Regions from separate parts of the Bacillus sp. PK3-037 genome, predicted to be linked through region 1. Evidence: predicted binding sites of a transcription regulator. Region 1 holds the regulator's gene; each other region holds the start of a gene.
What was found. Region 1 encodes Rex, which represses fermentation and respiration genes when NADH is low (regulators of the CRP and FNR family bind a similar motif). Its sites were predicted from a motif close to TTGTGAAATATTTCACAA; they were not measured.

Region 2: M1D69_RS02240 (nitrate/nitrite transporter) is a predicted target of Rex. The motif match lies at 4,285-4,302, and genes of this name have one in related genera.
Region 3: M1D69_RS01800 (formate/nitrite transporter family protein) is a predicted target of Rex. The motif match lies at 2,026-2,043, and genes of this name have one in related genera.

The regions. Positions count from the first base shown of each region.
Region 1 is NZ_CP096408.1:3,489,551-3,496,349, forward strand. It holds gene groL (chaperonin GroEL) at 1-509, opposite strand, end outside; gene groES (co-chaperone GroES) at 556-840, opposite strand; gene M1D69_RS17915 (CPBP family intramembrane glutamic endopeptidase) at 1,080-1,814, shown strand; gene M1D69_RS17920 (DUF4305 domain-containing protein) at 1,811-2,002, shown strand; gene tatC (twin-arginine translocase subunit TatC) at 2,048-2,806, opposite strand; gene tatAY (sec-independent protein translocase protein TatAY) at 2,813-2,986, opposite strand; gene M1D69_RS17935 (redox-sensing transcriptional repressor Rex) at 3,008-3,655, opposite strand; gene moaC (cyclic pyranopterin monophosphate synthase MoaC) at 3,652-4,164, opposite strand; gene abc-f (ribosomal protection-like ABC-F family protein) at 4,291-6,219, shown strand; gene tsaD (tRNA (adenosine(37)-N6)-threonylcarbamoyltransferase complex transferase subunit TsaD) at 6,446-6,799, opposite strand, start outside.
Region 2 is NZ_CP096408.1:422,431-429,229, forward strand. It holds gene M1D69_RS02205 (ATP-binding cassette domain-containing protein) at 1-40, opposite strand, end outside; gene albB (antilisterial bacteriocin subtilosin biosynthesis protein AlbB) at 37-198, opposite strand; gene albA (subtilosin maturase AlbA) at 211-1,557, opposite strand; gene sboX (bacteriocin-like protein SboX) at 1,582-1,734, opposite strand; gene sboA (subtilosin A) at 1,691-1,822, opposite strand; gene M1D69_RS02230 (DUF1934 domain-containing protein) at 2,134-2,562, shown strand; gene argS (arginine--tRNA ligase) at 2,559-4,229, shown strand; gene M1D69_RS02240 (nitrate/nitrite transporter) at 4,366-5,553, shown strand; gene M1D69_RS02245 (Crp/Fnr family transcriptional regulator) at 5,663-6,379, shown strand; gene M1D69_RS02250 (YwiC-like family protein) at 6,412-6,799, opposite strand, start outside.
Region 3 is NZ_CP096408.1:340,577-347,375, reverse strand. It holds gene sacA (sucrose-6-phosphate hydrolase) at 1-408, opposite strand, end outside; gene scrA (PTS system sucrose transporter subunit IIBC) at 405-1,790, opposite strand; gene M1D69_RS01800 (formate/nitrite transporter family protein) at 2,091-2,858, shown strand; gene sacT (sac operon transcriptional antiterminator SacT) at 2,897-3,727, opposite strand; gene M1D69_RS01790 (hypothetical protein) at 3,769-4,071, opposite strand; gene M1D69_RS01785 (S8 family peptidase) at 4,601-6,799, shown strand, end outside.

The DNA.
Region 1 (6,799 bases):
TCGTTGCCTACGCGCTCCATTGCTTCAGCGATAAGGCTTCCGACTTCCTCATCAGCAGCAGAGATCGCAGCAACCTGAGCGATAGATTCTTTGCCTTCGATTGGCTTAGAAATTTCTTTCAGGTTCTCGATCGCAACGTTTACAGCTTGTTCCATACCTTTACGCACGCCTACAGGGTTAGCGCCTGCTGTTACGTTTTTAAGGCCTTCACGGATCATTGCTTGCGCAAGAACTGTCGCAGTTGTTGTACCGTCACCGGCAACGTCGTTTGTTTTGCTGGCTACTTCAGCTACAAGCTTAGCACCCATGTTTTCAAACGCGTCTTCAAGTTCGATTTCTTTAGCGATTGTTACACCGTCATTAGTGATTAACGGAGAACCGAATTTTTTCTCTAGAACCACGTTGCGTCCTTTTGGTCCTAAAGTTACTTTTACAGCATCAGCAAGTGCATCAACACCGCGAAGCATTGCGCGGCGAGCTTCTTCACTAAACTTAATATCTTTTGCCATGTGTACGAAACCTCCTCGAATTTTTAAGTATTTGTTTATTTAAGAATTAGCCGATAACAGCTAAAATGTCGCTTTCACGTAAGATTAAGTATTCAGTACCTTCGTATTTCACTTCAGTACCTGCGTATTTTGAGAAGATAATGCGGTCGCCCTCTTTTACTTCTAAAGCAACGCGCTCTCCGCTTTCTAACACGCGACCTGAACCAGCTGCCACGATTTTGCCTTCTTGCGGCTTTTCTTTTGCAGAATCCGGTAACACAATTCCGCTGGCAGTTTTTTCTTCAGATTCTACGAGTTCAATGACAACGCGATCACCTAATGGCTTTAACAATGTAATAACCTCCTCAATAGTATGAATATGTAATTTTAGCACTCAACACTAAAGAGTGCTAACACAATTCTTATAATAAAGAATCTCACTTCCAATTTCAAGTGATAAGATAAAAAATTTTTCACGCTTACATCATTCTTTTCAGCTCAGATATCCCTTGGCTTTTTCACCCCCGATTCAATTATGTTACAATAGCTGTAGACAAAAGAAACCCATTTAAACAAAGGAGTACATACCATTTGAGAAAACAGTATTGGTTTATTATTTTGACATATATCATCATGCAGTTTTCAGCAGTAATCGCGATTCCCTTGTTATTTAAATTCGGTTATGCGGGAGGACAGCCCACAAAAGAAAATCTGCTGTACGCGCAGGGATTATGGTCCGTCATCAGTTTTATTGCCTGTCTGATTGTTGTATTGCTCATTCTCAGAACCGCGCCTAAAACTACGCTGCGGAACGAAAAGAAAGACTCGGTCGGACTTTCAATCCTTTGGGCGATAGCCGGGTTTTTCATAGCCCTTTTCTCTCAGGGAATAGCCGGTTCTATTGAATATTATGTATTTGGCATCGGAAGAGAATCAGAAAATACAAAAGCCATCCTGGATGTGATCCAGGCAGTCCCGCTCATGATTATCGTTTCTTCTATCATCGGGCCAATATTAGAAGAAATCATCTTCAGAAAAATCATTTTCGGCGCGCTGTACGAAAAAACGAATTTCTTTATTGCCGGACTGATCAGCTCCATTATTTTCGGAATTGTTCACGCGGATTTAACGCACCTTCTGCTGTATACGGCAATGGGCTTTACCTTTGCATTTCTATATGCGAGAACCAAACGGATTTGGGTGCCGATTTTCGCCCATGTAATGATGAATACTTTCGTCGTCATCATGCAGCTTGAGCCTGTTCAGAAATACCTTGAACAGCAAAGCACACAAATGCAATTGATTATTGGAGGATTATTTTCATGAGAAACCCGATAGTGTGGGGAATGATCTACTTTGCCGTAGGGTGCATCTTTACTTATCTCGCCGCAAGCTCGCCAGGCAGCATGTGGTCATTTTACTCCATCCTGCTGATGGTATTCGCTGCATACAATATCAGCATTTCTTTTAAGATGTTCGCCTTTTCATTTAAAATAAAGAAGAACCAGAAATAAAGAAAATCCATTTCTCTTCTATGAGAAATGGATTTTTTATGTTGGCTAAGAAGAAACGTCCTGATCGGCAGTACTGTTTTTCTGCGCTTTTCGATAGGCAGCCTTCGATATTAAAATACTGATTTCATACAAAATCAAGAGCGGAACAGTCACCATCATGTGAGACAAAAGCTCAGGAGGTGTAATCAGAGCAGCAATCACAAGCAGCGTAAAGTACGCATACTTTCTGATTTTCGCTAAGAACATCGGTGTCACAATTCCAAGCCTTGTCAAGAACATAAGGATGACCGGCATTTGAAACAACAGTCCAAACGGAATCGTCAGCTGCAGAAGAAAATGAAAATATTCATTAATTCCAATCACCTGAGTGACATTCAAATCCTGAGAGATCCGTTTCATAAAATCGACAACAAAAGGAAATAAAATATAATAGGAAAAAGATAAACCCGCTAAAAACAGCAAAATAGAGATCGGAATGTAGCTGAGCGTTACTTTGCGCTCCTTTTCATAGAGGCCCGGGCTCACAAAAGCCCAAATCTGATAAAGAATAACCGGCGAAGTCAGGACAATCCCGATGATAAACGCAAACTGCATAAACACATAAAGCGGGTCTGTCAGATTAAACGCATTGAGCGTGAGCTCCTTCGCTTCATCCGTTTCTTGCAGATACACTATAATCGGCTTCGCTAAAAAAAATCCCGCGATAAAGAAAACGACAAACGCCAGCGCCACAACCAGCAATCGTTTTCGAAGCTCCGCAATATGCTCCAGCAGCGACATTTGATTCACTTTCATTTGTGTCATCCTAACTTACTGATTCTCTTTCTTTTTTTCCTCATCATCACTCGCTAATCCTTTAGTAGCGTTTTTGAATTCACGAAGTGTGTCTCCAGCCGCTTTTCCCAACTCAGGCAGCTTTTTGGGACCAAAGATAATCAGAGCAACGATTGCGATAACAGCAAGGCTTCCAGGACCGATCGGCATATTTGGGCTCCTCCTTTCCGGTTACTCGATTTCCTCTAAAACAGAATAATGCTTCAAGAAATAAACCAGTGACTGAAGCTCTACAGCTAAATCTATATGATGAATTCGAATGTGTTCCGGCACATTCAAACGGGCCGGCGTAAAATTAAGAATACCCTTAATTCCCAACGCAACCAATCTGTCAGTAATCGACTGAGCCGCAACTGCGGGCACTGTCAGAATGGCAACTGATTCGCCTTTTACATGTTGTTCAAGATCATCAAGGTTAAAGACGGGCACACCGCCTACCTCAGTTCCTATTTTACTCTCATTTATATCAAAAGCCATAGAAATTTTTGTGTTATTATTTTTTGTGAAATTATAGTGAAGAAACGCTGTTCCTAAGTTTCCGACACCAATCAAGATAACGTCTGTCATTTCATCCTGATCCAGCGTTTTTCGGAAAAATGACAGCAAATAATCGACATTATATCCGTATCCTTTTTTGCCAAGAGCTCCAAAATAGGAAAAATCCCTGCGAATCGTGGCAGAATCAACCTTTACGGCATCGCTGAGTTCAGCGGATGATACACGCTGTTTTCCTGACGCATGCAGATTCTTTAAAAAGCGATAATAAAGCGGCAGCCGTTTTGCCGTCGCCTGCGGAATTTTTGATTGATCCTTATTCATTTTTGGTCCTCCAAATTATACTCGGATAGTTCTCTTTTAAAGTCACCGTTTTTTCCGCCTGTCTTTTCCAGCAAGCAGGTAGGGCCGATGACCATCCCCTTATCAAGCGCCTTGCACATATCGTAAACAGTAAGGGCACACACCGATGCAGAAGTTAGCGCTTCCATTTCCACACCTGTACTCCCTTTCGTTTTGACCTGTGCTTTTATATGAAGTATAACTTCTGTTTCTTTTATTTTCCAGTCAAACGAAATATCGACCCCGCTCAAGGATAGCGGATGGCACATCGGAATGATATTTGATGTTTGTTTCGCAGCCATAATACCCGCAACCTGAGCGACAGCAAGTACATCTCCTTTGCCGATATCATGGCTTTTTATTTTCTCGTACACTTCACTCTTCATGTGTACGCTTGATACAGCCGCCGCAGTACGGACAGTCGAAGATTTTTCGCTGATATCCACCATCTGGGCTCTGCCCTGTTCATTAAAATGAGAAAATCCATTCATAGTAAAAACTCTCCTTAAACAGATCATACACTATTTTCTTCTCTATGTCTTATTCGGCCAATGTATTGTTTGCTGAGTTCTGGTTCATAAGCTACACTTAACTTATTATAGCAGAGGTGAAATAATATGATGATCTTACAAATTAATCAGCTTTCCAAATCATTTGGTGCTGATACTATTTTAAACAATATAAAGCTGGAAGTCAGAAACCGTGATCGCGTCGCAATTGTAGGAAGAAACGGCGCTGGGAAATCTACACTCCTTAAAATTATCGCAGGTCACCTTTCATATGAAAAGGGTGAAATGATCAAGCCGAAAGATATCACAATGGGCTATTTGGCCCAGCATACCGGCTTGGATTCTAAGCTTACCATAAAAGAAGAGCTGCTGACTGTTTTTGATCACTTAAAAGCGATGGAAAAAGAAATGCGAAACATAGAAGAAAAAATGGCGGCAGCTGACCCAAGTGAACTGGAAGGCATCATGAAAACCTACGACCGCCTTCAGCAGGAATTTAAAGATAAAGGCGGCTATCAATATGAAGCAGATGTCAGATCTGTGCTGCACGGTCTCGGCTTCAGCCATTTTGACGATTCAACACAGGTGCAAAGCCTGAGCGGAGGTCAGAAAACAAGACTGGCTTTGGGTAAGCTTCTGTTAACACAGCCTGACCTTCTCATTCTAGATGAGCCGACCAACCATCTGGACATTGATACGCTGACATGGCTTGAACATTATTTACAAGGCTATTCAGGCGCGATTCTGATTGTTTCTCACGACCGCTACTTTTTAGACAAAGTGGTGAACCAGGTGTACGAGGTATCAAGAGCGGAAAGCAAAAAGTATCACGGCAACTACAGCGCTTATCTCGACCAAAAAGCCGCGCAGTATGAGAAAGATATTAAAATGTATGAAAAGCAGCAGGATGAAATCACCAAGCTTCAGGACTTCGTAGACCGAAATCTGGCGAGAGCCTCAACGACAAAAAGAGCACAAAGCCGCCGGAAACAGCTTGAACGGATGGACGTCATGTCAAAACCGCTCGGCGACGAAAAATCAGCAAATTTTCATTTCGATATTACAAAACAGAGCGGGAACGAGGTCCTGCGGGTTCAGGACCTGACCATCAGCTATGAAAACCAGCCGCCGCTTCTGACAGATGTGTCGTTTAGGCTTACAAGAGGAGAAAGCGCCGCTCTTGTAGGTCCCAACGGAATCGGAAAATCAACCCTGCTGAAAACATTAATAAACACACTGAAGCCGGATCAAGGAACAATAGCATACGGCTCAAATGTCAGTGTCGGTTACTATGACCAGGAACAGGCTGAGCTGACTTCCTCTAAACGCGTCATTGATGAGCTGTGGGACGAGTATCCGGAGCTTCAAGAGAAAGAAATCAGAACGTGCCTCGGAAATTTCTTATTCTCCGGGGATGATGTGCTTAAACCCGTCCATTCCCTAAGCGGGGGCGAAAAAGCAAGAGTGGCCCTGGCAAAGCTGATGCTGCAAAAAGCTAACTTTCTCATTCTTGATGAGCCGACGAACCATCTTGACTTAGACAGCAAAGAAGTTCTCGAAAACGCCTTGATTGATTATCCGGGCACATTGTTATTTGTCTCACATGACAGATATTTTATTAACAGAATCGCAACAAGGGTATATGAGCTTTCTCCAAACCATATTGAAGAATATCTCGGAGATTACGATTATTATACAGAGAAAAAAACACAGCAGCTGGAATTGGAGAAAATGAAACAGCAAGAGGAAACTGAAAAAGCCACGGCTGCAATGAAATCCGACTCTAAACGTTCTTATGAGGAAGAAAAAGAATGGAAAAAGAAAGAACGCCAACGACTCAGACGCATAGAAGAAATTGAAACGACAGTTCAAACCATAGAAGAAAAAATCAGTCACAATGATGAATTACTTTGTGATCCGGAAGTATATCAGGACCATGAAAAGGTACAAGCCATCCACGCTGACAACGAGAAACTCAATCAAGAATTGGAAAACCTATTATCAGAATGGGAAGAACTATCCACAGAAGAAGATTAAAAAAGTCAAGCACCTCTTTTTTAGAGGTGCTTTTTATCCACAGAAAATAACCTTATAAGCAAACAAAGAAAGCGGTTTATACACAGTATCCACAAAATATTCTGAATTTATCCACTTTATTAACAGTCTCTCAACCCCTTTATCCATCTATATCTCTATAATTACTCACAGATATGTGGATAAATTGAGAATTATCTGTTAATAACAATAAAAAAGCCTCACGCCATTATGTCGTGAGACCTTGGTAAGAAGTCAGTTCAAGACCAGGCTGGCCATTCATATCATATGATCCGCGAATCCCTTTTTCAAAAGCAATTGTACCGGCCGCAGCAATCATTGCAGCATTATCTGTACATAAGGATAGCGGAGGAATGATGAGCGCTGTCCCCTCATGCTGGGAAAATTCCTTCTGTAACGCAGCTCTGAGTCCTCTGTTTGCAGCTACTCCTCCGGCCAAAAGAACCTGTTTGACACCATATTCCTTTGCAGCGCGTGCCGTTTTTGTCACTAAGACATCAATGACGCTATTCTGAAAACTGGCAGAAAGATCTTCCGGCGCAATTTCCTGTCCTTTTTGAGC
Region 2 (6,799 bases), 1.1 Mb from region 1:
CATACCACACGGATACATCGTGTATATCCAAAATGCTCATCGCGAGTCAGTCTTCCTCGCGCGCATACCGAAAATAATGGCGATGGCGATAGAAATCAGCGTAAACACATAATCGCTTTTTACGAAGTAGACGACCGCGCCGATGACAAAAATAAATGAAAGGATATACAGTAACATTTTTCTTTGTGCTGGTGACAAATTGTTTCCCTCCTAAATAAGCTGGACCACATCTTCTAATTGTTCATTTTTCGCCCAGGAGCAGATGTTTTTTCTGTGGTATTTGTTGGAGTTCAGCCCTTTTAAGTAACAGCCTCCGCAATAGCCGCTGAACGGGCATTTGTCTTTCATGCAATGCTCGCTGAACCGCGGCGCCTGCGCTTTCCACAATTTATGGACAAGAGGGGAGTCAAAGATGCTTTCATATGAATCATGAAATATATTTCCCAATGAAAATTCCTTCGGGAAGAGTGCGCACGGGCGTACTTCTCCGAACGGGCTGATCACAATTGATTTCCAGCCGGCGCCGCAATTCGCCGCACGTTTTCTTTCATACGGAATGATCGGGATCAAATCTTTAAATTCATCAATGACATTTTGCTCGTACTCCATAAATTTGCGGTGCTGTTCGGCATCTTTCGTCGGATGGACAATATCTCTGCCTCTTCCGAAATCATCAACCCAATTGTAAGAGAACGCTTTGGCACCGAGATCGCGCACCTTTTGGGCCATATCGTGGATTTCCCACATGTTTTTTTCGAAAACCGACATGGCGACTCTGACAAAAATACCATGATCACTCAACAATTTTATCGTTTTACAGGTTTGGGCAAAAGAGCCTTTTCTCCCTCTAAATGAATCATGCACTTCGGACTGTACGCTATCCAGTGATATGCCGACGATGATTTTTTGCTTATAGGCTTTTAACATCTCCAGGCTTTCTTTTCGCATCAGCGTTCCGTTGGTTAAGACGGCGACTTTTTTGAATTTCTTTAACACATATTCAAGAATCTCATTGGCGTTTGGATGGACGAAAATTTCGCCGCCTGTGATTTCGCACGTTAAAACGCCGTTATCATACAGCATATCAGCCGTTTTCTTAAATTGATCAATGGATACGGTGCCGAGCGCTTCCGGCGAGCTTTCTAAATAGCAGTGGGCGCACTTTAAATTGCAGCGGTGCGTCAGCTCAAAGGTGGCATGCAGCGGCATCGGAAATTCATTGCTTCCGCTGGTGGCGATTTTGTGAAAGCGGGGCCGGTTTTCAAGCTGAATGACCTGCTTGTTCAAAAGCATGCTGAGCATGTCATAGTACCAGTCCTTATGGTCTTCCGGCGACTCATCATACTTTGCGCATTGCTCTTCTAAAATCTGTTCAGCCGTTCTTTGACCGTCCATCAGCATACAAAGCTCGTAAGCCGTTTTGTTGAGATCTAAGTATTCAAAATCAGAGATCGAGACGTTATCACGCAAGTAGTCAATTTCCAGCACACCGCCCTCAGGCAACTGGTGGACTCTTACACTTTCATTAATAAATGGAAACATCTGCTCTATAAACAAAATACCATCCCCTATACATATGATTCAAATGAAAAACGGTTGTGTATGTATATCCAAGAGGTAGATTTTAGTTAAAAATTGTAATTTACTTAAAAAGGGCATAGTAGAATGACTATGCCCTTTTGGGAGATCCTTACCCCCATAGACCGAATAGACCTGTTGCACCGGCAATTTCAAAATCAGGGATAGGACCGTCCACTAGACAAGCGGCTCCGATCGAGCATGTTGCACAACCTTTGTTTTCTACAATGACAGCTTTTTTCATAATTGAATCCTCCCTTTTTTTGTTTTTCTAGCAGATCTTTGATGTACTTTTATATTAAAACTATCAAATTACCATTTCAATACATATATTTTGAAGAAAATGTGAATTACAAACGATAGAATTCGGAAAAATGTAATATTTCCTAAAGGTAATCAGTGGTATGATTTTCTCTTCTATAAAGGAATTGCTTTTTCTGAGGTTTATCTTCAAATCTGATGAGCAATGATGGTAAGATAGAAGCAGTTGAAGTTTACAAACCGAATGATTATACTATTCAAGTCAAAGTGGAAAGATGAAAAGGACGTGTCAGAATGAAGCAAGAGACACCGATAACAATCCATGTGAAATCTGTGATCGAGGATGACGGAAACGAAGAAGTGATCGAATTCCGCACCACCGGATTTTACTATGTGAAACAGAATAAAGTGTATCTATCTTATTATGAAGAACACGACTTAGGCAAAGTGAAAACGATTGTAAAAGTAAGCGAAGGCGAAGTGCTTGTCATGAGATCAGGCGCTGTCAAAATGAACCAGCGTTTCGTAACGGGAGCTTCCACAATCGCCAAATATAAAATGTCATTTGGTGAGCTTGAGCTGAAAACGAGCACAAAATCGATTCAATCTGATTTCGGCGAGGAACAAGGCCGTATCAGTATCGCATATGATATGCATGTCGGAGACGAGCAGCAGCATTTACATAATATGACGATCACGTATGAGGGAGGAACTCACGCATGAACATTGCGGAACAGATGAAGGACGTGCTGAAAGAAGAAATCAAAGCAGCCGTTCTGAAAGCGGGACTGGCTGAAGAAAGTCAGATTCCAAATGTCATTTTAGAAACACCGAAGGATAAAACACACGGCGATTATTCAACAAATATGGCGATGCAGCTCGCGAGAATCGCGAAAAAAGCGCCGCGCCAAATCGCTGAGGAGATTGTCGCTTCTTTTGATAAAGGAAAGGCTTCTATTGAAAAGCTTGATATCGCCGGTCCTGGTTTTATCAATTTCTATATGAACAATCAATATTTAACGAAGCTGATCCCGTCTGTATTGGAAGCGGGAGACGCGTATGGAGAAACAAACATCGGAAACGGCGAACGCGTTCAAGTGGAATTCGTATCTGCAAATCCGACGGGGGACCTTCACTTAGGCCACGCGCGCGGTGCGGCTGTCGGCGATTCCTTGTGCAATGTGCTTGCAAAAGCGGGTTACGATGTGAGCCGCGAATACTACATTAACGATGCCGGAAACCAGATTAACAACCTGGCGCTTTCTGTGGAAGTCCGTTACTTTGAAGCGCTTGGACTGGAAAAACCGATGCCGGAGGACGGCTACCGCGGCGAGGATATCATTTCAATCGGAAAGCGTCTCGCTGAGGAATACGGCGACCGTTTCGTGAACGAAGAAGAAAGCGAACGCCTCGCATTTTTCCGTGAGTACGGTTTGAAATACGAGCTGGAGAAGCTTCGCGTAGACTTGGAAAACTTCCGCGTGCCGTTTGACGTGTGGTATTCTGAAACATCACTGTACCAAAACGGAAAAATCGATAAGGCGCTGGACGCGCTGCGTGAGAAAGGCCATGTCTATGAGGAAGACGGTGCGACCTGGTTCCGTTCCACAACGTTCGGAGATGACAAAGACCGCGTACTGATCAAAAAGGACGGCACATACACATACCTGCTTCCTGATATCGCCTACCATAAGGACAAGCTTGACCGCGGCTTTGATAAGCTGGTCAACGTATGGGGCGCCGACCACCACGGCTACATCCCGCGTATGAAAGCGGCAATCGAAGCGCTTGGCTATGAAAAAGGAACGTTGGAAGTAGAAATCATTCAGCTCGTGCACCTTTACAAAAACGGCGAGAAAATGAAAATGAGCAAACGGACGGGGAAAGCGGTAACGATGCGCGACCTGATTGACGAAGTCGGCCTTGATGCCGTGCGTTATTTCTTCGCGATGCGCAGTGCTGATACGCATATGGATTTTGACTTAGATCTTGCGGTATCAACATCTAACGAAAACCCTGTGTATTATGCGCAATACGCACATGCCCGCATTTGCAGCATGCTTCGCCAAGGGGAAGAGCAAGGACTTAAGCCGGCGGCAGATCTTGATTTCAGCCCTATTCAATCAGAAAAAGAATATGACCTGCTGAAAACAATCGGCGGTTTCCCAGAGGCAGTGGCGGAAGCGGCGGAAAAACGAATTCCTCACCGTGTGACGAATTATATTTATGACTTGGCTTCAGCTCTGCACAGCTTCTATAATGCGGAGAAAGTCATCGACCCTGAAAACGAAGAGAAAAGCCGTGCGCGCTTAGCTTTAATGAAAGCAACACAAATCACGCTGAACAACGCGCTTCAGCTGATTGGCGTATCGGCTCCGGAAAAAATGTAATGATGATGTAAGGACAAAGTCTTCGGGCTTTGTCCTTTTTTTTTATGAGGAAAACGTGTGATGTATTTCACAATCCTGTTTGCCGAGTTTTTGTATGATAAGGCTGATTATTGAATCAGTGAAAGGGGCAAGCCGAATGATTAACCGTCAACACTTTCAATTATCGCTGCAGTCATTAAGCTTGGTGGCAGGGTTTATGGTTTGGGTGCTGATTTCGTCACTTATTTCCCAAATCACATTAGATATTCATTTGAGCAAAGGCGAAATCTCCCTGGTAACGGCCATACCCGTTATATTAGGATCGCTTCTCCGCATTCCGCTGGGGTATTTGACCAACAGGTTTGGCGCGCGGATCATTTTTATGATTAGCTTTATATTGCTTTTATTCCCTGTATTTTGGATCAGTATGGCAGATTCCCTGTTTGATTTAATCGCGGGCGGTTTTTTCTTAGGGATTGGGGGAGCCGTTTTTTCCATTGGGGTTACATCTCTTCCGAAGTACTATCCTAAAGAAAAACATGGCGTTGTAAACGGTATTTACGGTGCCGGGAATATCGGAACCGCGATCACTACATTTGCAGCTCCCGTGATTGCTCAAGCGGCGGGGTGGAAAAGTACGGTGCAAATGTATATGGTTCTGCTGGCTTTATTTGCTTTGCTGCACTTTTTCTTCGGTGACCGGCATGAGAAGAAAGTGAAGGTGTCCGTAAAGACTCAGATCAAAGCCGTTTACCGAAATCATGTGCTGTGGTTTCTGAGTCTCTTTTATTTTATTACGTTTGGCGCCTTTGTCGCTTTTACAATCTATCTGCCAAACTTTCTTGTTGAGCAGTTTGATCTAAGTCCTGCGGATGCCGGGCTGCGGACGGCAGGTTTTATTGCTGTATCCACGCTGCTCAGGCCGGCGGGCGGGTGGCTGGCTGATAAAGTGAGTCCGCTCCGCATCCTGATGTTTGTCTTTGCAGGCCTGACATTATCGGGCGTCATCCTGTCGTTTTCGCCGACGATCGGCATTTACGCCTTTGGGGCGTTAACGGTTGCGGTGTGCTCCGGGATTGGAAACGGGACGGTTTTTAAACTGGTTCCTTTCTATTTTTCTAAGCAGGCGGGAATCGCCAACGGAGTTGTGTCTGCCATGGGCGGATTAGGCGGCTTTTTCCCTCCGCTGATCCTGGCGAGTGTATTTCAGGCGACGGGACAATACGCCATCGGATTTATGGCGCTTTCGGAAGTAGCGTTAGCAAGCTTTGTCATTGTCATATGGATGTATTGGCAGGAAAGAATGAAAACACACACAGAGAGAAGCGGGCACAGCGTAAACTGACGGGCCGCCGGCGATGGGGAATTCACGAGATTGTAAGTTTTTTCTGAAAAGCGCAAATGATTTCACGTTACAATAGATACACAACGTGACTTTTCTTCGAGGTGAGCTCATGAACTTTCTCTCTGTTCGAACATCTGATAAGGATCTTATTTCCAGTGATCTTCATCAATTGCTGGAATCCATCAGCACAAAAAGAAAAATCGAAAAACACACATACCTGTTTCGAGAAGGAATGGATGCAGAAGAGCTTTATCTGATTCAGTCAGGACTCATTGAAATCGGGAAGCTGACGTCTGACGGCAAAGACCTGACGCTTAGAATCTGCCAAAAAAATGATATTGTCGGTGAATTAACACTTTTCACAGAAGAACCGAGATATATGCTCAGTGCAAAAGTGCTGGAGGATGGCGAAGTGCTCGTCATCAATAAAAGCAGACTTGAAAAGGAACTTATCCACAACGGTGCTTTGACATTTGAATTTATGAAATGGATGAGCACCCATTTGCGCAAAATTCAATCCAAAATCAGAGACCTTCTTCTTCATGGCAAAAAAGGGGCGCTCTACTCCACCCTCATACGCTTGTCAAACAGCTATGGGGTGAACCGGAGTGACGGCATTCTCATTAACATTGCCCTGACAAACCAGGATTTGGCGAAATTTTGCGCGGCTGCAAGAGAGAGCGTCAACCGCATGCTGAGTGATCTCCGCAAACAAGGGGTTATTTCAATAGAGGATTCCGGAAAGATTGTACTGCATCAGCGGGACTATTTACGGTGTGAGATTGAGTGCGAAAATTGCCCGTTAGAGATTTGCAATATTGATTAAGAGGAAACAAGGACAGCAATATGTCCTTGTTTTTATCTTGTTAGCCAAATACACATGATGGCGAAAAAGAAGCTCGCATTGACGATTTCAAGAATGCCGATCGTTTGAACAGGCCACTTCTTTCCATGAAAAAACCATGCACGCAAACTGCTGGGGATAAAGGCGAGAACGGCCCATCCACCTCCGAGAGCTGCGGAAAGTAAGGGGAGGATCAGGTGATAGCCCCACGACCAGTAAGCAAATACTCTATTATTCTTCTCCCGGATCACCGACTTCACATAAAATGAACTTCCGATAAAAAACAAAGCAGATTGTGCGAAAATAAACCATGCCCAGCCGTCAAGAGTCTCCGTCCCCAGCCAGCAGCTGGCGAGTCCGCCTGTACAAAAGAATAAGACGCCCGCAAAATCATTCAGCAGC
Region 3 (6,799 bases), 980 kb from region 1:
TACAGCAAGGCACTGATACGTTTCCCGATTCCCATCCTGATCCCTGACATTTCCTGTGTAAAACAGATAGAGCCGGTCATCTTTGACAACAGCGCTGCCCGAGTAGCAGCCGTTTTTATCAAACCAATCACTCGGAGCCAGCGCAATCTCTTCCCGCTTCCAATTCACAAAATCGCCTGTCGTATAATGCCCCCAAAACTTTGCGCCGTGCTCCGTCTGAAACGGCTGCCACTGAAAAAACAAATGATAGACTCCTTTCCAATACACAACGCCATTTGGATCATTCAGCAAACCAACCGGAGGCATGATGTGAAAGTGCTGGCGGTGCGGATCGCTGTCAGCGATATGTTCTTTTTTCTCAACTTCTTCATAAGCCCGGCGACGCAGCTCCTGATCATATGCCGTCATTTTTTTCTCTCCTCATCTTCGTTAATTTTCATGACAAACGCCGCAATGAATGCTGATACTGCTGCAATAACCATTCCAATCATATAGTTTACTAGATTTCCAAAGCCAAACGGTGCTGCAATGGCGATCATCGGAATGCCTGTTAACCCGTAAGCGTTTGCAGCAACATGTGTAAATACGACATACGCGCCGCCCAACGCGCCCCCGATCATCGCGGCGATAAACGGCTTCCGGTATCGAAGGTTCACCCCGAAAATGACGGGCTCAGTAATACCAAGAAAAGCAGAAAATGCCGCCGGAAGAGCGATTTCCTTCGTTTTTGCCTTTTTCGCTAAAAAGAAGACGGCAAGGCCTGCCCCGCCTTGGGCGACATTCGCCATAGACCAAATCGGCAATAAATAGTTCCTGCCAAGATCTGAAATAAGCCCCGCCTCAATCGCATGGAAGCTGTGATGAACACCTGTCAGGACGATCAGTGAATAGGTGCCGCCGAAAAGAAGGCCTGCGACAAAACCGGCATGATCGTACACATATGTTAAAGCAACAGTAATACCGGAGCCAAGCGCTCTTCCTAGAGGACCGATGGCAATAAATGCGACAAAACCGGTGACAATGACAGTAACAAAAGGCGTAACAAGCAAATCGACCGCATGCGGAACCACTTTTCTTGTCCATTTCTCTACCTTGCTCATGACATAAACAGCCAGCAGAACAGGGATGACGGTTCCCTGATAACCGAGAAGCGCGATATCAAACCCGAAAAGATGCATATAATCAGGTGACGCTTCCGCCAGACCCCATGGATTCAACAGAGTGGGGTGTATCATGATTCCCCCGATGACCGCTCCTAAATACGGATTGCTTCCAAACTCTTTTGAAGCGCTGACCCCGATCAAAATCGGCAGAAAGATAAATGCCGCGCTTGAAAACATATCGAGGAGCTGCAGCAGCGCAGAGTCCTTACTCATCCAATGAAAGGCATTGATCATTCCCAATAACCCCATTAACAGACCGCTGGCTACGATGGCTGGAATGATTGGAACAAAAATATTCGAAAGCGTTTTCGCAAATCTCGCCGCAGGGTTCAGTTTCTCTTTAGCAGCATCCTGGTGATTCACATGTTCTTCACGCTCTACATCGGCTTCCTTAGAAAAAGCGTCATACACTTTATTGACAAGGCCTGTTCCAAAAATAATCTGGTATTGGCCTGAACTGCTGAAAGCGCCTTTGACGCCTTCAAGCTCTTCCACTTGTGATTGGTCAATCTTTGATTCATCCCTGATCACTAAACGCAGTCTTGTCGCACAATGAGCCGCGCTGATGATGTTTTCTTTTCCTCCGAGAAGCTCGATGAGGCGTTTTGCAGTCTCTTTGTAATCCATCTGTTTTTCCCCCTTTATTTAAACAAAAAAGACCTAAAATTCGCCAACGAAGAAAGGACACAGCGATCCTTTTTCATTTACGCAAATTTTAGGTCTTGCCTGCTTTACCAGTCACAATCCCGCTTATTCGAATGAAGAATACGCTTTCATCATAATTGATGACAGCGTTTTCGTCAACTGTTTTTTTAGATAAAAAGTGATGTAAAACATTTAGACAAAAAGTCGTAAATATTAATTGTGAAACATTTCACAATATCATGCTATACTATGCTCATCTCTCAAAGAAAGCAGGAAAAGACAATGGAAACTCAAGCACTGCAAAAGGTTGAACAGTATGCTTTAAGAAAACAAAACATATTCGTTTCAAGCAAAATCAGTTATTTGCTCAGATCCATTTTGGCCAGCATGTTTATCGGTTTTGGCATTACAGCCGCAAGCAAAACAGGCAGCTATTTCTCTATTGCCGACTCACCGTTTGCCTTTCCGGCTGCAGCTGTGACATTCGGAGCTGCTATTGTATTAATTGCCTACGGTGGCGGGGATTTATTCACCGGCAACACCTTTTATTTCACTTATACCGCACTCCGGAAAAAAATCCGCTGGCGCGACACCCTGTACCTGTGGGTTTTCAGCTATACCGGCAATTTGATCGGAGCTGTTTTGTTTGCGATTCTTATCAGCGCCACCGGGCTTTTCGAGGGGGCATCCCATTCCTTTTTGATTCATCTGGCAGAGCACAAGATGGAGCCGCCTGCCTCAGAGCTGTTTTTCCGAGGAATGCTGTGCAATTGGCTTGTATGTCTCGCTTTTTTCATTCCGATGTCCCTCAAAGGAGAAGGGGCAAAGCTGTTTGCCATGATGCTTTTCGTTTTCTGCTTTTTTATTTCCGGTTTTGAGCACAGCATTGCCAATATGTGCACATTTGCGATCTCACTTTTGATCGATCATCCTGATACAGTCACACTGGCGGGAGCAGTGAGAAACTTAATTCCTGTTACACTCGGCAATCTGGCCGCAGGAATTGTGATGATGGGCTGGATGTATCACACGCTGAATGCCGATCAATAAAAAAACTTCCAGAGATCACTCCCTGCAAGTCAAAGCGGTTATTCCGAGAGATCTTGAAGACGCTGGACATGCAGCGTGATATAGCCGGCCTCGGACTCCGGCAAATGTAATTGATATTCATTTTTCAGAAACTCCGCCAGCTCCAGCGCACATTGATAGGCAAATGAATACTTTTTTTGGATGAAATAAAGCATCTCTTCGTCCATGACATGAAACGCTTCATTTGATTCCAACCGGCTGACCGCGTATCGCAAATGCGTGACAAGGCGTTGATAGGAAATGCTGTTTTCATCCACCTTTCGATTAAAATAGTTTTCTATTTTCTCTATCATTTCTTTGATCATCGTCGTATGCTTCAGCGCTGAATACATACTCTCTGCATCCATCTTTGCCGTATGGATGTGAAGGGCAATATAACCCGCTTCATCTTCAGGCAGAGACACGCCCAATGTCTCTTTTACATGTCCGATCGCCCACAGGCCGATCTCGTATTCTTTTTTATAGAGCGCCTTTATCTCATGCAATAATTTATTTTGCACAAGCAGCCCATTTTGAATCCTTTCGAGCGCAAAGGACAAATGGTCAGAAAGCGCGATATGAATATGGTCGCTCAGCGGCGCCGCGAGCTCCCCTTCCGCATAGCTGATGATATCCTCAGCTATGTCAATATGCTCCTCAGGCAGTGTTTGCAGGATTTGCTTGAATTTTTCATTCTCGTCGTGCACGACAAAAATCTTTTCTACTTTATTCATAGGGATGAGATCATTTTTCTTTTTTTGAAAAGCGATGCCCGGACCCATGACGATTTTTTCCTGATCATCCTCTTTGATTAAAGCCGCATTGTTGTTTAATACCTTATAGATTTTCAAGAGGCTCTCTCTCCCGCCAATTAGCTTTTATGACTGGGATTTTACCTCCTTTTGACCGCCATGTAAAGATGCGGGCCGGCCCTCTCCTGCTTTGGCGATTCCTTGAAGGCTTGCAGACATCTTCTTTTATAGAGAGCGGCGGCTTTCGCTTCCTGTTTTTCTTCGTCATTCACAGCCATCCGCCATTCATAAAACGAAACCAGTCCTGCGGCTTGCACCGCCGCTTTTCTTTGATATGTACGCTGAGCCGAATAAATAGCGGCAGCCGCATGTTTTCGGTCCGGCGCCACCCAGTTCATCAAAAAGACCATCCACACCCGTAAAGATACAAGCAAACGTTTCATAAAAAAACATCCCTCCGCTTCTTTTTGGCAGGCAGCCTTTTTAGCAGCCCGTTTTTTCAGCCGCAGCTCACAGGAAAAGACGGCCGATTTCTTTTCTCGCAAACTAGCAGCTCTAGCAAAACTCATGACTCTATGATAGACCGTGGAAAGAGAATTCTTTGTCACAATATGAGTGAAAAAACAAACTAGTTTTAAGAAGTTTTGTTGAAAGCTGAAAGAAATGAAATGAAAATTGGAGAACCGCTTTAAAAAGTTTATACACAAGTTATCCCAAAGATAAGAACAACTTAATCACAAGAGATATCCACATGTCCACAAACCTTTTCTATATTTTGTATAGGAACATACATTCCCAACTATATATATACACAGCTTTATTCACTTATACACAGGGTTCTGTGTATAACTCCTTCCTTATACACAACCAAAATCCAATAAATGGTCCAAATGACACAAGGATTTTTTTGAATTTTCAAGAAATATATACTAGATCTTAAACATTTTTGCTAAACACAAAGGGGGAAACACATTGAAAAACGGGAGTATTCGTTTTCTGCTTCTAGGTTTGGTTTTATTCTTTACGTTATCCACAGGCAGTACAGGTGTACAGGCAGCACCGGTTTCTTCAAAAGGATCGGCGGACCTGGAAAAGGCCGAGGTATTCGGTGATATCGACATGACAACAAGCAAACAAACAACGGTGATTGTGGAATTAAAAGAAAAATCCTTAGCAGAGGCGAAAGAAGCGGGAGTAAACCAAACGAAAAGCAAGCTCAAAAACGCCCGCTCAAAAGCAAAAAATAAAGCCGTGAAAGCGGTGAAAAACGGAAAAGTAAAACGAGAATATGAGCAGGTATTCTCCGGATTTTCTATGAAGCTTCCAGCTAATGAAATTCCAAAACTTCTAGCAGTAGATGACGTTAAAGCTGTGTACCCGAACGTCACTTACAAAACAGACAATATCAAGGAGAAAGACATCACCATCTCCGAGGACGCTGTCTCTCCGCAAATGGATGACAGCGCGCCATATATCGGTGCAAACGATGCATGGGATTTAGGCTACACAGGGAAAGGCGTCAAAGTGGCTGTTATTGATACAGGGGTTGAGTACAAACACCCTGATCTGAAGAAAAACTTCGGACAATATAAAGGATACGATTTTGTAGACAATGATTACGATCCGAAAGAAACACCGACAGGCGATCCAAGAGGCGGAGCCACTGACCATGGAACACACGTGGCCGGAACTGTCGCTGCAAACGGTACGATTAAAGGCGTAGCGCCTGATGCAACACTTCTCGCTTACCGCGTTCTCGGACCGGGAGGAAGCGGCACAACAGAAAACGTCATCGCCGGTGTAGAACGTGCTGTTCAGGACGGAGCAGATGTGATGAACCTGTCTCTCGGAAACTCGTTAAACAACCCGGATTGGGCGACGAGCACAGCGCTTGACTGGGCCATGTCAGAAGGCGTTGTCGCCGTTACATCAAATGGCAACAGCGGACCAAACGGCTGGACAGTCGGATCGCCAGGCACATCCAGAGAAGCGATTTCTGTCGGCGCAACGCAGCTTCCGCTCAATGAATACGCCGTCTCATTCGGCTCTTACTCTTCAGCAAAGGTCATGGGCTATGACAAAGAAGAGGACGTCAAGGCGCTTCACAATAAAGAGGTTGAGCTTGTCGACGCTGGCCTCGGCGAAGAAAAGGACTTTGAAGGAAAAGATCTGAAGGGCAAAGTGGCACTTGTCAAACGGGGCAGCATTGCTTTTGTGGATAAAGCGGAAAACGCCAAAAAAGCAGGCGCCATCGGCATGGTTGTGTATAACAACCTCTCTGGAGAAATTGAATCCAATGTGCCAGGGATGTCTGTGCCAACGATTAAGCTTTCATTAGAAGACGGTGAAAAACTCGTCAGTGCCGTGAAAGCAGGCGAGACAAAAGCAACATTCAAGTTGACGGTCTCAAAAGCGCTCGGTGAACAGGTTGCCGATTTCTCATCCCGCGGCCCTGTGATGGACACGTGGATGATTAAGCCGGATATTTCCGCGCCAGGCGTCAATATCGTCAGCACCATTCCGACACATGATCCTGACAATCCATATGGCTACGGGTCAAAACAAGGAACAAGCATGGCATCACCTCATATTGCCGGAGCGGTTGCCGTCATCAAACAAGCTAAACCGAAATGGAGCGTGGAACAGATCAAGGCTGCCATCATGAATACCGCCGTCACCTTAAAGGATGGCGACGGAGAAGTATATCCGCATAACGCTCAAGGCGCGGGCAGCGCAAGAATTATGAACGCGATCAAAGCCGACTCCTTCGTCTCACCAGGAAGCTACTCGTACGGCACATTTTTGAAGGAAAAAGGAACCGAAACGAAAAAAGAAACCTTTACAATTGAAAACCAATCTTCCATTAGAAAATCATACACGCTAGAATACTCATTTAACGGAAGCGGCATTTCCACATCCGGCACAAGCCGTGTTGTGATTCCGGCTCATAAAACCGGAAAAGCCACTGCAAAAGTAAAGGTCGACACAAAGAAAACAAAAGCAGGCACCTATGAAGGAACAGTCATCGTTAGAGAAGGCGGAAAAACCGTCGTCAAGGTTCCTACATTGCTGATCGTAAAAGAGCCGGATTATCCGAGGGTAACGTCTGTCTCAGTTAATGAGGGCTCTGAACAAGGCACCTATGAAATTGAAACCTACCTTCCTGCGGGA